2 regions of the Kitasatospora sp. NPDC094028 genome follow, and region 1 is predicted to be linked to the other one. Evidence: predicted binding sites of a transcription regulator. Region 1 holds the regulator's gene; the other holds the start of a gene.
What was found. The regulator HrcA, encoded in region 1, represses chaperone genes, less so after heat shock. The targets are predictions, from matches to a motif close to TTNGCACTCNGNNNNNCNGAGTGCNAA.

Region 1 (6,880 bases):
GACCCGCTCGACCAGCGGCCGGTAGCGCTCCAGCACGCCCGCCCAGTCGACGCCGTCCAGGTCCGGGCGCCAGAAGTTGTCACGCATCAGCCGGCCGTTCTCGGCGTACATCTGCCGCCACTCCGCGGCCGGGTCGACGCTCACCCGCAGCCGGGTGAGGTCGACGGTGGTCTCGTCGTCCTCGCCGCCCGCCTTGTGGTCGGCGGGGACGATCCGCAGCTCGCCCTCGTCCAGCACGGCCACCCGGGTGCCGTCGCCGCTGACCGTGAAGTCGTCGAGGCCGTGCACCAGTTGCTCGGCACGGCGCCGCTTCAGGTCGAACCGCTCCAGCACCGGCCGGGGCCGCTGGTCGTCCAACGAGGCCGCGTCGTCGCCGAGTTCGCCGAGCAGCGGGGAACGCGTCCACAGCACGCCGTCCTTGGCGGCGCGCAGCCGGCCGAAGCGGCCGCCCTCGACCGGGAACGGCACGATCCGGTCGGCGATGCCGTCCAGGTCGACCCTGGTCACCGGCGCGGCGTCGGCCGCGCCCTCCTCGCCGTCCGGCTTCTTGGCGCGCGGCTCGTCCTCCTCGCCGCCGAGCGGGCGCCCGGCCCGCTGCGGCCCGAACGGCGAGGGCGTGTCGGCGGCCAGCGTGACCAGGTACGGGCGGCAGCCGCCGGGGAAGGCCAGGTCGAAGCCGTGCGCGTCGTACACCGGGTCGAAGTTGCGCACCGACAGGAAGGCCAGGTAGCGGCCGTCCGCGGTGAAGGCCGGCGAGGTGTCGACGAAGCGCGGCTGGGTGGCCTCGCCGACCGTGCGGGTGGCGAGGTTCGCCAGCGCGATCTGGCGCAGCGAGTACGCGCCGAGGCCGTGCACCGGGCGGGACCAGGCCAGCCAGGCCGAGTCCGGGCTGAACACCAGCCCGCTGACCTCGCCGTCCCGGCTGCGGTCCAGCTCGTGCACGGCGCCGTCGGCCAGCGACACCAGCAGCACCCGGCCGTCGTGCACGCCGAGCGCGGCCTGCTTGCCGTCCGGGGAGACCGCCAGCGAGTTGACCCGGCCCAGCTGCCCGGCGGCGAGCCGGCGGCGCTCGGCGCCCTGCACGGCCGGGGTGAACTCCAGCCCGTCCTCGCCCTCGGCGTCGGACACCCACAGCACGCCCTGGGCGCCGTCCTCGCCCTGCACCACCCGGGCCAGGCGCCCGCGCACGCCCGGGGTCTCGTCCAGCACCCGGGCCGGGCCCTCGCGGTGGGTCAGCCAGTGCACGCCGCCGCGCACCACCACGGCGCTGGCCCGGCCGGTGCGGTCGGGCGAGACGGACTCCAGCCAGTGCGCGGCGTGCACCGGGCGGGGGCGGCGGCCGGTGCGCGGGCCGGCCAGCCGGACGTCGAGGCGGCGCGGCCCGGCGCCGTCCAGGTCGTCCAGGTCGTCCAGCAGCCAGACCTCGCCGGCCCGGTGGAAGACCACCCGGGCGCCGTCGGTGGCGGCGCCGCGGGCGTAGAAGCCGTCCGGGTCGGCGGTGTGGCGGCGCAGGTCGGAGCCGTCCGGCAGGCTGGACCACAGCTCGCCGACGCCCTCGTGGTCGGACAGGAACGCGATCCGGCCGCCGACCCACATCGGCGAGTCGAGCTGGCCGTCCAGCTCCCCGTGGACGCGGACGAACTCGTCCCCGTCCCGGCCGAGCCACAGCTTGCCGGCCCGGCCGCCCCGGTAGCGCTTCCACCAGGCCGGCTCGCGGTTGTTGCTGGTGACCAGCAGCACCCGGTCGCCGCCCGGCTCGAAGGCCAGCCCGCCGACCGGCCCGTACGGCAGCCGCCGCGACGCGCCGCCGTCCAGCGGCACGGCGTGCGCCCAGGTGCGGCGCGGGCTCGCCTCACCGGCCGTGGTCGCGGCGACCGGGCGGCCGTCCGGTGTCCAGCCGAGCGTCCGGGTCTGGTCGCTGCCCCAGTGGGTGAGCCGCCGGGACGGGCCGCCGTCCACCGGCACCACGTGCACCTCGGGGGCGCCGTCGCGGGTGGAGGTGAAGGCGATGTTCCGCCCGTCCGGGGAGAACCGGGGGTGGTGCACCGGCAGGTGATCGGCCGTCAGTCGCCAGGCCCGGCCGCCGTCCAGCGGGGCGAGCCAGAGGTCGTCCTCGGCGACGAAGGTGAGCAGGTCACCGTGCAGGTGGGGGTGGCGCGGATAGGCGCCCGCGGAGGTGCTGAGGGAGTCCGTCACGCGGCCAGCGTAGGCAGCCGCACCGCCCGCCCGCCCACGATTTCGGCAGACGCGCCCGGCGCCCGGGAGCTCAGGACCAGCGGCCGGTGCGCCCCAGCAGCAGCGCGCCCGCCGCCACCCCGGCGGTCGAGGTGCGCAGCACCGAGGGGCCGAGCCGGTACGGCTTCGCGCCGGCCTCGGCGAAGGCCGCCAGCTCCTCCGGCGACACCCCGCCCTCCGGGCCGACCACCAGCACCACGTCACCGCTGTGCGGCAGCGCGGCGTGCGCCAGCGGCTCGGCGCCCTCCTCGTGCAGCACGGCGGCGAACGCGGCCCCGGCCAGCACGGGCAGCAGCTGCCGGGTCGTCACCGGCTCGCCCACCTCGGGGAAGCGCAGCCGGCGGGACTGCTTGCCCGCCTCCCGGGCGGTGGCCCGCCACTTGGCGAGCGCCTTGGCGCCGCGCTCGCCCTTCCACTGGGTGATGCAGCGCGAGGCCGACCACGGGATCACCGCGTCCACGCCGACCTCGGTCATGGTCTCCACGGCCAGTTCGCCGCGGTCGCCCTTCGGCAGCGCCTGGACGACCACGATCCGCGGCGCCGGCGCCGGCTCGCGGCGCACGGCCGCCACCGTCACGTCGATCGCGTCCTTGCCGAGCACCTCGGCGACCGTCCCGTCCACGCCGAGCCCCAGCCCGTCCGCGAGCGTCACCGCCTCGCCGGCCGTCAGCCGCTTCACCGCGGCCGCGTGCCGCCCCTCGGGCCCGTCCAGGCGCACCACCGAGCCGGGCGCGGCGGCGGCGATCCGCTCGGTCTCGACGACGAACACGGGCGCGGTCATGACGGGGTACCTCCGGGTGGGTGGGGACACGGAAAGGGTGCCGGGGATCTCCCCCGGCACCCTTCACGACGAGCGGGACTCAGCGGCCGTTGAAGGCGTCCTTCAGGCGCGAGAACAGCCCCTGCTGGCCCGGCGCGAACTGGCCGGACGGCCGCTCCTCGCCGCGCAGCACCGCGAGTCGGCGCAGCAGCTCCTCCTGCTCGGCGTCGAGCTTGGTGGGCGTCTGCACCTCGACGTGCACTATCAGGTCGCCCCGGCCGCCGCCGCGCAGGTGGGTGATGCCGCGCCCGTGCAGCGGGATCGACTGGCCGGACTGGGTGCCGGGCCGGATGTCGACCTCCTCCAGCCCGTCCAGGGTCTGCAGCGGCACCTGGGTGCCGAGCGAGGCCGCCGTCATCGGGATGGTGACGGTGCAGTGCAGGTCGTCCCCGCGGCGCTGGAAGACGCTGTGGGTGGTCTCGGCGATCTCGACGTACAGGTCGCCGGCCGGGCCGCCGCCCGGGCCGACCTCGCCCTCGCCGGCCAGCTGGATGCGGGTGCCGTTGTCGACACCGGCCGGGATCTTGACCGTCAGGGTGCGGCGGGCGCGCACGCGGCCGTCGCCGGCGCACTCCGGGCACGGGGTCGGCACGACGGTGCCGAAGCCCTGGCACTGCGGGCAGGGGCGGGAGGTCATGACCTGGCCCAGGAAGGACCGGGTGACCTGGGAGACCTCGCCCTTGCCGCGGCACATGTCGCAGGTCTGCGCGGAGGTGCCGGGGGCCGCGCCCTCGCCGCTGCACGTGGTGCAGGTGACGGCGGTGTCGACCTGGAGCTCCTTGGTGGTGCCGAACGCGGCCTCCTCCAGGGTGATCTCCAGCCGGATCATGGCGTCCTGGCCGCGGCGGGTGCGCGAGCGCGGGCCGCGCTGGCCGGCCGCGGCGCCGAAGAAGGCGTCCATGATGTCGGAGAAGCCGAAGCCCGCCGCGCCGGCGCCGAAGCCGCCCGCGCCGCCGCCGCCCGGGGAGAGCGGGTCGCCGCCGAGGTCGTAGACCTGGCGCTTCTGCGGGTCGGAGAGCACCTCGTAGGCGGCGTTGATCTCCTTGAACCGCTCCTGCGTCTTCGGGTCCGGGTTGACGTCCGGGTGCAGTTCGCGCGCCAGGCGCCGGAACGCCTTCTTGATCTCGTCCTGCCCCGCATCCCGTCGGACGCCGAGTACCGCGTAGTAGTCCGTGGCCACCAAATGCTCCGCTTGTTCCGCCTGTAGTAGTGCTGCGACTGGACGCCCCCGTCAGAATTCTGACGGAAGCCTGCTTGCTACGACTCGGCCAGGATCTGACCCACGTACCGTGCCACCGCCCGCACCGCCCCCATTGTGCCCGGGTAGTCCATCCGGGTCGGACCGATCACCCCCAGTTTGGCCACGCTCTCGTCGCCCGAACCGTAGCCGACCGACACCACCGAGGTGGAATTCAGCCCCTCGTAGGCGATCTCCCGCCCGATCCGGACCGTCATCCCGGCGTCCGCGGTCTCACCCAGGAGGCGGAGCAGGACGACCTGCTCCTCCAGGGCCTCCAGCACCGGCTGGATGGTGAGCGGGAAGTCGTGCCCGAAGCGGGTCAGGTTGGCCGTGCCGGCCAGCATGATCCGCTCCTCGTTCTGCTCGGCGAGCGCCTCGAACAGGGTCGCCAGGACCGTGCTGACGGTCGGCCGGTCGCCCTGCTCGAACTGGCCCGGCAGCTCCTCCAGGAGCCCCGGGACGTCCGGCAGCCGCTGGCCCGCCGCCCGCGCGTTGATCCGGGCCCGCAGGTCCGCCAGGACGGTCTCGCCGACCGTGCCCGGGCAGTCCACGATCCGCTGCTCGACCCGGCCGGTGTTGGTGATCAGCACCAGCATCACCTTGGCCGGGGCCAGCACCACCAGCTCGATGTGCCGCACCGTCGAGCGCGACAGCGAGGGGTACTGGACGACGGCCACCTGCCGGGTCAGCTGGGCGAGCAGCCGCACGGTGCGCGCGACCACGTCGTCCAGGTCGACGGCGCCGTCCAGGAAGTGCCGGATCGCCCGGCGCTCGGGGGCGCTCATCGGCTTGACCTCGGCCAGCCGGTCCACGAACAGGCGGTACCCCTTGTCGGTGGGGATGCGCCCGGCGCTGGTGTGCGGCTGGTGGATGTAGCCCTCCTCCTCCAGCGCCGCCATGTCGTTGCGCACCGTCGCCGGGGAGACGCCGAGGTTGTGCCGCTCCACCAGCGCCTTGGAGCCGACCGGCTCCTCGGTGCCGACGTAGTCCTGGACGATGGCGCGCAGCACGGCGAGCTTGCGCTCGTCCAGCTGGCGGACCTCACCGGCCATGGGCACGCACCTCCGTCGTCGCACGTTGTCCGTCTGTGATGCTGCGGGCCGCTCCGGCGAAGGACCCGGATCCTGGCACTCCGAACACACGAGTGCCAGAACCGTACCTGCCAGTGTACGGCCCGGGTCCGACCGCAGGAACGGCCCGGCCGGAGTGATCCTGCCCGCAGTTCCGCCCGTCCGGCGCGACACGGCCCGCGCGCGGGTGGTGCCCGGCGGCCGTCCGGGTGGCAGCATCGAAAGCGACGGCGTTGGGAGGAGCAAGCGATGACCAGCTCGGGCCAGCACACCCGGTTCGCCCCCGACCGCGGCCTGACCAGCCGCATGGTCGCCACCATGTTCGTGATCGGGCTGCTGTACGTCGGATTCACCGGCCTGCTGATCGCGCTGCTGCGCGGCGCCTGGCCGCTGATCGTCCTGATCTCCGGCGGGCTGTTCGTGGCCCAGTTCTGGTTCAGCGACAAGATCACCGAGCGGGCGATGGGCGCCCGCCCGGTCAGCCCCGAGCAGTACCCCCAGCTGCACGGCACGGTCGACCGGCTCTGCGCCCTCGCCGACATGCCCAAACCCCGGGTGGCGGTCGCCGACAACGACATGCCGAACGCCTTCGCCACCGGCCGCAACCCGCAGAACGCCGTGGTCTGCGTCACCACCGGCCTGCTGCGCCGGCTGGAGCCCGAGGAGCTGGAGGGCGTCCTCGCGCACGAGCTGTCGCACGTCGCCCACCGGGACGTCGCCGTGATGACCGTCGCCGGCTTCCTCGGCGTCCTCGCCGGGGCGATGACCCGGATCGCCCTGTACGGCGGGTTCATGGGCGGCGGGCGCAACAACAACGACCAGAACGCGGCCATCGCGGCCCTGATCATCCCGCTGGTGTCGATGGTCGTCTACGCCATCAGCTTCCTGCTCACCCGGCTGCTCTCCCGCTACCGCGAGCTCGCCGCCGACCGCGCCGCCGCCCAGCTCACCGGCCGGCCCAGCGCCCTCGCCGCCGCGCTCACCAAGGTCACCGGGCAGATCGCCGCCATCCCCACCGAGGACCTGCGCAAGTCGCAGCCGTACAACGCCTTCTACTTCGCCCCCGCGCTGAGCGCCCGGGAGACCGCCGCGCAGCTGTTCTCCACCCACCCGACGCTGGAGAAGCGGCTGGCGCAGCTCGCGAAGATCTCCGAGCAGCTCGGCCGCTGACCGCCCCTTCCCGACCGACGAGAGGACCGCCGTGGGATTCCTGGACACGCTGTTCGGGCGCAGCAAGCCCGTCAGGCCCGACCTCGACCAGCTGTTCGGCGTGCCGTCCGCCGCCCTCACCCTGGAGGCCGCCGCCGGGTTCCTGCCCACCGGGCTCGGGGCGGTCTGCTTCGCGGCCGTCGAGGGTGCGGCCTTCGTCCAGGTCGAGCAGCAGGTCCGCGCCCTGCTCGACGCCGACACCGAGCGCGGCGGCGTCCCCGTCGAGGCCTCCAAGGACGGCTACGGCTACTCCTGGCTGCTCGCCCGGCACCGGCCCGAGGAGCTGCCGGAGCTGGTCAACGACCT
Region 2 (6,880 bases), on a different contig from region 1:
CCCACCTGAACCAGATCCTGCTCGAATCCTCCGTGATCCTGCTGGTCGCGGTGGTCGCGGTGCGGTTCTCCACCAGATCGGGGCTGCCCAGCCTGCTGATCTACCTGGGGATCGGCGTCGCACTGGGCCAGAACGGAATCGGCGTCACCTTCAACAACGCCGAGCTCACCCAGGTGCTCGGCTACGCGGCCCTGGTGGTGATCCTGGCCGAGGGCGGGCTCAAAACGAACTGGCGCGAGGTCAGACCGGCGATGCCGGCCGCCACCGTGCTCGCCACCGCCGGCGTCGGGATCAGCGTCTTCGTCACCGCGGCCGGCGCGCACTGGCTGGTCGGCCTGGACTGGCAGACCTCGCTGCTGCTCGGCGCGATCGTCTCCTCGACCGACGCCGCGGCCGTCTTCTCGGTGCTGCGGATGGTGCCGCTGCCGCACCGGCTCACCGGCCTGCTGGAAGCCGAGTCCGGATTCAACGACGCGCCCGTCGTCATCCTCGTCGTCGCCTTCGCCGGCACCGGCGAACTCGACACCTGGTACGTCCTGCTCGGCACCATCGTCGCCGAGCTCGCGATCGGCGCGGCCGTGGGCCTCGCGGTCGGCAAGCTGGGCGCGTTCGCGGTCAAGCACGTCGCGCTGCCCTCCTCGGGCCTGTACCCGATCGCCGTGGTGGCGCTGACCGTGCTCGCCTACGCCGGCGGCGCGCTGCTGCACGGCTCCGGCTTCCTCGCCGTCTACATCAGCGCCGTGATCCTCGGGAACTCCAAGCTCCCGCACGGACCGGCCGTGCGCGGCTTCGCGGACGGCCTGGCGTGGATCGGGCAGATCGGCATGTTCGTACTGCTCGGGCTGCTCGCCGCGCCCGAGAGCATGGGCGACGCGGTGATCCCCGCGCTGGTGATCGGCACGGTGCTGGTGTTCGTCGCCCGACCGCTGTCGGTGGTGCTCACCCTCACCGCGTTCCGGGTGTCGATACGCGAGCAGGCGCTGCTCAGCTGGGCCGGACTGCGCGGGGCGGTGCCCATCGTGCTGGCCACCATCCCGGTGGTGTCGGGCGCGCACGGGGCCGACGACGTGTTCAACATCGTCTTCATCCTGGTCGTCGTCTTCACCCTGCTCCAGGGGCCGACCCTGCCCTGGGTGGCCAAGCGGCTGCGGATCGGCGAGGGCGCGATGGGCCAGGACCTCGACATCGAGTCCGCCCCACTGGAGAAGCTGCACGGGCACCTGCTGTCCGTCTCGCTCGCGCCGGACTCCAGGATGTCCGGGGTCGAGATCAGCGAGCTGCGGCTGCCCAAGGGGGCGGCGGTCACCCTCGTCGTACGGGAGGGCAGCTCCTTCGTGCCGGACAAGGCGACCATGCTGCGCGGCGGGGACGAACTGCTGGTGGTCACCACGGACGAGGTCGGCGAGGCGGCCGAGCGGCGGCTGCGGGCCGTCGACAAGGGCGGCAAGCTCGCGGGGTGGCTGAACGGGAAGTGATCCCGGCCGGGGCGGGACGGGGCTGGGGATGCGGGGGCTCGGGGGTGCGGGGGCTCGGGGGTGCGGGGCTCGGGGGTGCGGGGGTCGTCTCGTCCAGTGAGCCGGTTCACCGGGCCGGCCTAGCGGGTCTACGCGCGTAACCGGTATGCTGGGGCGGATACTCCGTTCGACTACTGTGAGAACACACCCAGCATCTGCCTGACGCAGAGTTGGCGCGACCGCTCGGCGGCCGCGGTCCGGACCCCGGCCCACCGGCCGGGCCGACCCGGTATCTACCCCGGTCGACGCGCGAGAGGACGACTCTCGGCGCCGTCGGGGCCACCCCATGCCCTGCCGCGCTACCAGGCAGCAGGAAGGACCGACCGTGACGGCCCGCCGAACGGTCGACGACTCCGCGCAGATCGCGGACAACACCGGCACCGCAGCCCAGGCCCCCGCCCGCGTCGGGTACGGCGCGCTGCTGCGCACCCCCGGTGCCTGGAGGTTCCTGGCGCCCGCCCTCGTCGCGCGGCTGCCCTACGCGATGCTCAGCATGGGCATCCTGCTGCTGGTCACCAAGACCCACGGCTCGTACGGCACAGCCGGCACGGTCACCGCCGTCGCCGCCGTCGCCCAGGCCCTGATCGGGCCGCAGACCGGGCGGCTCGCCGACCGGTACGGCCAGGCCGCGGTGCTCGTCCCGACCGTGCTGGTGCACGGCGCCGCGGTCGGCCTGCTGATCGCGCTGGCGCTCGGCCACGCGCCGGCCTGGAGCCTCTTCCTGGCCGCCGTCCCGGCCGGCGGCAGCGTGCCGCAGATCGGCGCGATGGTCCGGGCCCGCTGGGTGGCCCGGTTCACCGCGGACGGCCCGTCCGACGCCGCCGCGGCCCGGGTGAGCACCGCCTTCGCCTTCGAGTCCGTCACGGACGAGTTCACCTTCGTGATCGGCCCGATCCTGGCCTCCGGGATCGCCGCCTTCGCCAACCCGGCGGCCGCGCTGGTCGCCGAGGCCTCGCTGACCCTGGTCGGCGGCCTCGCCTTCGCCGCGCAGCGGCGCACCGCCCCCGCCCGGATCGTCCCCGAGCCCGGGGTGCGGCGCGCCTCCGCGCTCGCCTCGCCGGGCGTGCGGCTGCTGGCCGCGGCGTTCCTCGGGGTCGGCACGGTCTTCGGCGGGATGCAGGTCTCGGTGAACGCCTTCGCCGACTCGGTCGGGCAGCACGACGCCGGCGGCACCGTGTACGGGATCTTCGCCGGCGGCTCGATGCTGGCCGGCGTGCTGTACGGCGTGATCGCCTGGCGGCGGCCCGTCCAGCAGCGGATGGTCCTGAGCTACTCGATGCTGGTGCTGGGCGCCTCGGTGCTGTGGGCGATGCCCAACCTGGTCGCCCTCACCGTCGCCGGGCTGGTCTGCGGCCTGGCCATCGCACCCACCCTGATCAGCGGCTACACCCTGGTCGAGACGCTCGTCCAGGACGGCGCCAAGACCGAGGCCTTCACCTGGCTGACCGGCGCGATCGGGCTGGGCCTGGCGATCGGCTCGATGGTGGCCGGCAAGCTGATCGACGGGCACGGCCCCTCGGTCGGGTTCCTGGTGCCGGTGGTCGGCGCCGGGCTGGGCCTGGTCGCGCTGGTGTCGCTGCGGCACCTGCTGGTGGCGCCGGGGACGGCGAGCCGGGTGGTCGCGGGCTCCGCGGAGCGCGGCGGCGCCGGGGCCCTGGTGGGGGCGGTCGAGGGCTGAGCGGGCGGCGGGGCTGAACCCGGGCGGGCCCATCTCACACCCGGGGTCGCTGGACTGATCCCGCGGAATACCGCATCATTGACCATCGTTAGCACTCATCAGGCGAGAGTGCCAGGAGGAAGCAAGTGCCCACGTACCAGTACCAGTGCACCGAGTGCGGCAACGGCCTGGAGGCGGTGCAGAAGTTCACCGACGAGGCGCTGACCACGTGCCCCGACTGCCAGGGACGGCTCCGCAAGGTCTTCTCCGCGGTCGGCGTCGTGTTCAAGGGCTCGGGCTTCTACCGGACCGACAGCCGCTCGTCCTCCAGCAGCTCGGTGGGCGCCGGATCCTCGTCCTCGACGTCCTCGACGACCTCCACTTCGTCGTCGTCCACGTCCTCTTCTTCTTCGTCGTCCTCCTCGACGACCTCGTCGGCCCCGGCTTCGACCGCGAGCTGACCTCGGCGCAGGCCGGCTCGGCCGGCGGCCCGGTGAAGGCGTCCGAAGGCTCTCCAGGCTCTCCAGGCTCTTCGGAGGCTCACCAGGGCTTCGAGAACGCTTCGAAAAAGGCCCGTCGCTCCCGCTTCACGCGGGGCGGCGGGCCTTTTCGCGTCCGGTTCCAAACCTCGGGCGGGCCGAATTGATCCGTAGGGGGGAACCGGGTTTCGGATGGGGGCGGGTTTTCCACAGGCGGGGGGAAAAGGATTTCCCGTGACGGGTGGAGCGCGCATCGTGTGGGCACCGGCGATCGACCGACCGGCTGATCGACCGACCGAGTGCGGAGGTGCCCGATGACCGCCCTGAGCTTCACCGTCCCCCTGCCCGCCCCCACCGTCCCGCCCCGGCGGGAGGTGCCGAGCTTCCCGCCGATCCGGCGCGGGTGCGGCGGCCGGCACCGCTGGCGGGCCGCCGTCCGGCGGCGGGCCGGGCCGGCGCTCCTCCTCGGGCTCGCGCTGCTCGTGCTCGCGGTCGCCGCGGCGCTCGCCTCCGGGCCCGCGTGGGCCGGGCTGCCGCCGCCCGGCGGGGGCCCGGTGGGCCGAGCGGGTTGTCAATCCACGGCTTCGGAAGATCACCCGTGACCAGGGAACGACTCCGTCGTTCGAGGCGGCATGAAAGGCTTCAAGGAATTCCTGCTGCGTGGAAACGTCGTCGAACTCGCCGTCGCCGTGGTCATCGGCGCGGCTTTCACCAACATCGTCAACGCCTTCGTCAAGGGCGTGATCAATCCGATCATCGGCGTGTTCGGGAGCAAGGACCTGGCGTCCTACAGCTCCTGCCTCAAGGGGCCCTGCGAGGTGAGCGCCACCGGTGAGGTCACGCGCGGGATCCTCATCCTGTGGGGGTCGGTGCTCAGCGCCGTGCTGCAGTTCCTGATCACCGCGGCCGTCGTCTACTTCGTCCTGATCGTGCCCATGAACAAGCTCGCCGCCAGGCGGCAGACCCCCGCCGAGGCGACGGCCAAGGCGGAGGCCAAGGAGGTCGAACTGCTCACCGAGATCCGTGACGCGCTGGTCGCCCAGCGCTGAGCCCCCGGGGCTCCGACCGGCTGGGGCGCGGCACTACCCGCCGTGGTGCGGCGGGCGCTGGCTCAGGTACCAGTCCAGCCCCCGCCCACCGCTCTCCCCCGCCCCGGGGCGGTCGCCCCAGCCGGTGTCGGTGTCGTCCCGGGACTGCTGGTCCAGCGGGTCGCCGAAGATCAGGCGCGCCTTGGCCCGGGCCCTGGCCCGAGCCTCGCGCTCGTCCTGCGCTCCCTGCGTCTCCGGGGCCACCTCGGCCGCCTCGGCCTCCGGCTCGGACGCCCGTCCCTGCTCGCTCATCCCGTTCACCCCGTCGTTCACCGCGCCACGCCCTGCCGATCCCGCCCCGCCGATCCCGCCGGGCCTGATCCCACCAGCCTACGAGCACCGCCGCACGGCGCGGGCCCGGGTGCGGAGCGCTCCGCACCCGGGCCCGTGGCCGGCGGGATCCGCACCCGCCCCGGTCAGGCGGCTTCGAAGCCCGCGTGGTCGGCGATCTTCTTCAGCTCGGCCAGCGCGTGCTTCTCGATCTGCCGGATCCGCTCGCGGGTGAGGCCGTGCTGCTTGCCCACCTCGGTCAGGGTGCGCTCGCGGCCGTCCTCCATCCCGTAGCGGGAGCGGATGATCGAGGCCGTGCGGTCGTCCAGCCGCCCGATCAGGTCGTCCAGTTCCTCCCGGCGGAGCATGACCATCACGGCGTCCTCGGGGGACGTCGCCCCGGTGTCCTCGACCAGGTCGCCGAACTGGGTCTCGCCCTCGTCGTCGACGGACATGTTGAGGCTGACCGGGTCGCGCGCCCAGTCCAGCACGTCCTTGATCCGGGCCTCGGTGGTGTCCAGCTCGGCCGCGATCTCGGCCGGCTCGGCCTCGCGGCCCAGCTCCTTGGACTTCTCCCGCTGCACCCGGCGGATCCGGCCCAGCTCCTCGACCAGGTGCACGGGCAGCCGGATCGTGCGGGACTGGTCGGCGATCGAGCGGGTGATCGCCTGGCGGATCCACCACGTCGCGTAGGTGGAGAACTTGAAGCCCTTCGCGTAGTCGAACTTCTCGACCGCGCGCACCAGGCCCGCGTTGCCCTCCTGGATGAGGTCGAGCAGCGGGAGGCCGCTGCGCGGGTAGCGGCGGGCGACGGCGACCACGAGGCGGAGGTTCGAGCGGATGAAGACGTCCTTGGCCCGCTCGGCGTCGGCGGCTATCGCCTCCAACTCCTCGCGGGTGACGCCCTTCGGCAGCTCGTCCTCGTCCAGCAGGTGCTGGGCGTACACGCCGGCCTCGATCCGCAGCGAGAGCTCGACCTCCTCGGCGGCATCGAGCAGGGGCGTCCTGGCGATCTCGTCGAGGTACATGCCGACCAGGTCGCGGTCGGCTTCGAAGTTGGTCGGGCGGGCCGCGCGAGTCCGGTCGGCCCTGTCGCGAACGACGGCACGGGTGGCCATGCTTGCTCCCTTTGACTGGTGTTGCCGAGCTCTGCCTGCCTGCCCCCGAGGGCAAGAAGTGCGGGCCCCACCGGGCCTCACACGTAACGATCCAACGAACAGATTCCGGACAACATTCCCAAGTCACTCAGATTCTTCCCGATGATGCAGTATCCTGCCGGTTTTCACCTCGGTTCTGGACGCTCGGTGACGAGTCGGGCACGTCCCGTGCCACTGCGGCGACCGATTCCCGCACATCGGGTTCACCCGGCCGTCATGCGGCCGCCACCCCCTCGGTGAACCCCCGGAAGTTCGTGGACGTTCCCGCGCACCCCCGACTCCCACCCGCTCACGCACCCACGCGCACACCCGGGCGCACGCAGGTCCTCCCCAGAAACGATGCCGAATCGCTATCACTCCAGCTCCCGATCGGCACAGGACACTGGGAAGGTGTCAGGCATGCACCTGACCAACGGCTGGGCGTCCGTCACCGCGCGTCACCGTCGCCTCCTCCGGGACGCGGCGGTCGCGCTCGGATGTGCGGGGGCCTTCGGACTCCTGACGGCCCTGGTGACCGGCCACTGGCACCCGCTCGTCCGGTTCGACCAGCAGTGGGTCGGCGAACTGCACCTGCACGCCCGGGACCACCGGATCTGGACCGCCTCGGTGCAGACGCTCTCCGACATCGGCGGCACCGTCACCATGCGTGTCCTGCTCGGCATCGCCGCCGGCTGGCTCTGGCTGATCGGCGCCCGGGTGCTGGCCGGCTGGGTGG

Region 2: the regulator HrcA is predicted to act here: its motif matches at 3,281-3,307, upstream of ACPC54_RS11375 (FmdB family zinc ribbon protein).

The regions. Positions count from the first base shown of each region.
Region 1 covers NZ_JBMVFA010000026.1:39,189-46,068, forward strand. The annotation lists gene ACPC54_RS29960 (S41 family peptidase) at 1-2,196, opposite strand, end outside; gene ACPC54_RS29965 (16S rRNA (uracil(1498)-N(3))-methyltransferase) at 2,267-3,016, opposite strand; gene dnaJ (molecular chaperone DnaJ) at 3,096-4,235, opposite strand; gene hrcA (heat-inducible transcriptional repressor HrcA) at 4,313-5,347, opposite strand; gene htpX (zinc metalloprotease HtpX) at 5,615-6,535, shown strand; gene pspAB (PspA-associated protein PspAB) at 6,567-6,880, shown strand, end outside.
Region 2 covers NZ_JBMVFA010000005.1:273,062-279,941, reverse strand. The annotation lists gene ACPC54_RS11385 (potassium/proton antiporter) at 1-1,475, shown strand, start outside; gene ACPC54_RS11380 (MFS transporter) at 1,840-3,192, shown strand; gene ACPC54_RS11375 (FmdB family zinc ribbon protein) at 3,318-3,632, shown strand; gene ACPC54_RS11370 (hypothetical protein) at 3,965-4,252, shown strand; gene mscL (large conductance mechanosensitive channel protein MscL) at 4,283-4,699, shown strand; gene ACPC54_RS11360 (hypothetical protein) at 4,733-4,990, opposite strand; gene ACPC54_RS11355 (sigma-70 family RNA polymerase sigma factor) at 5,155-6,126, opposite strand; gene ACPC54_RS11350 (phosphatase PAP2 family protein) at 6,565-6,880, shown strand, end outside.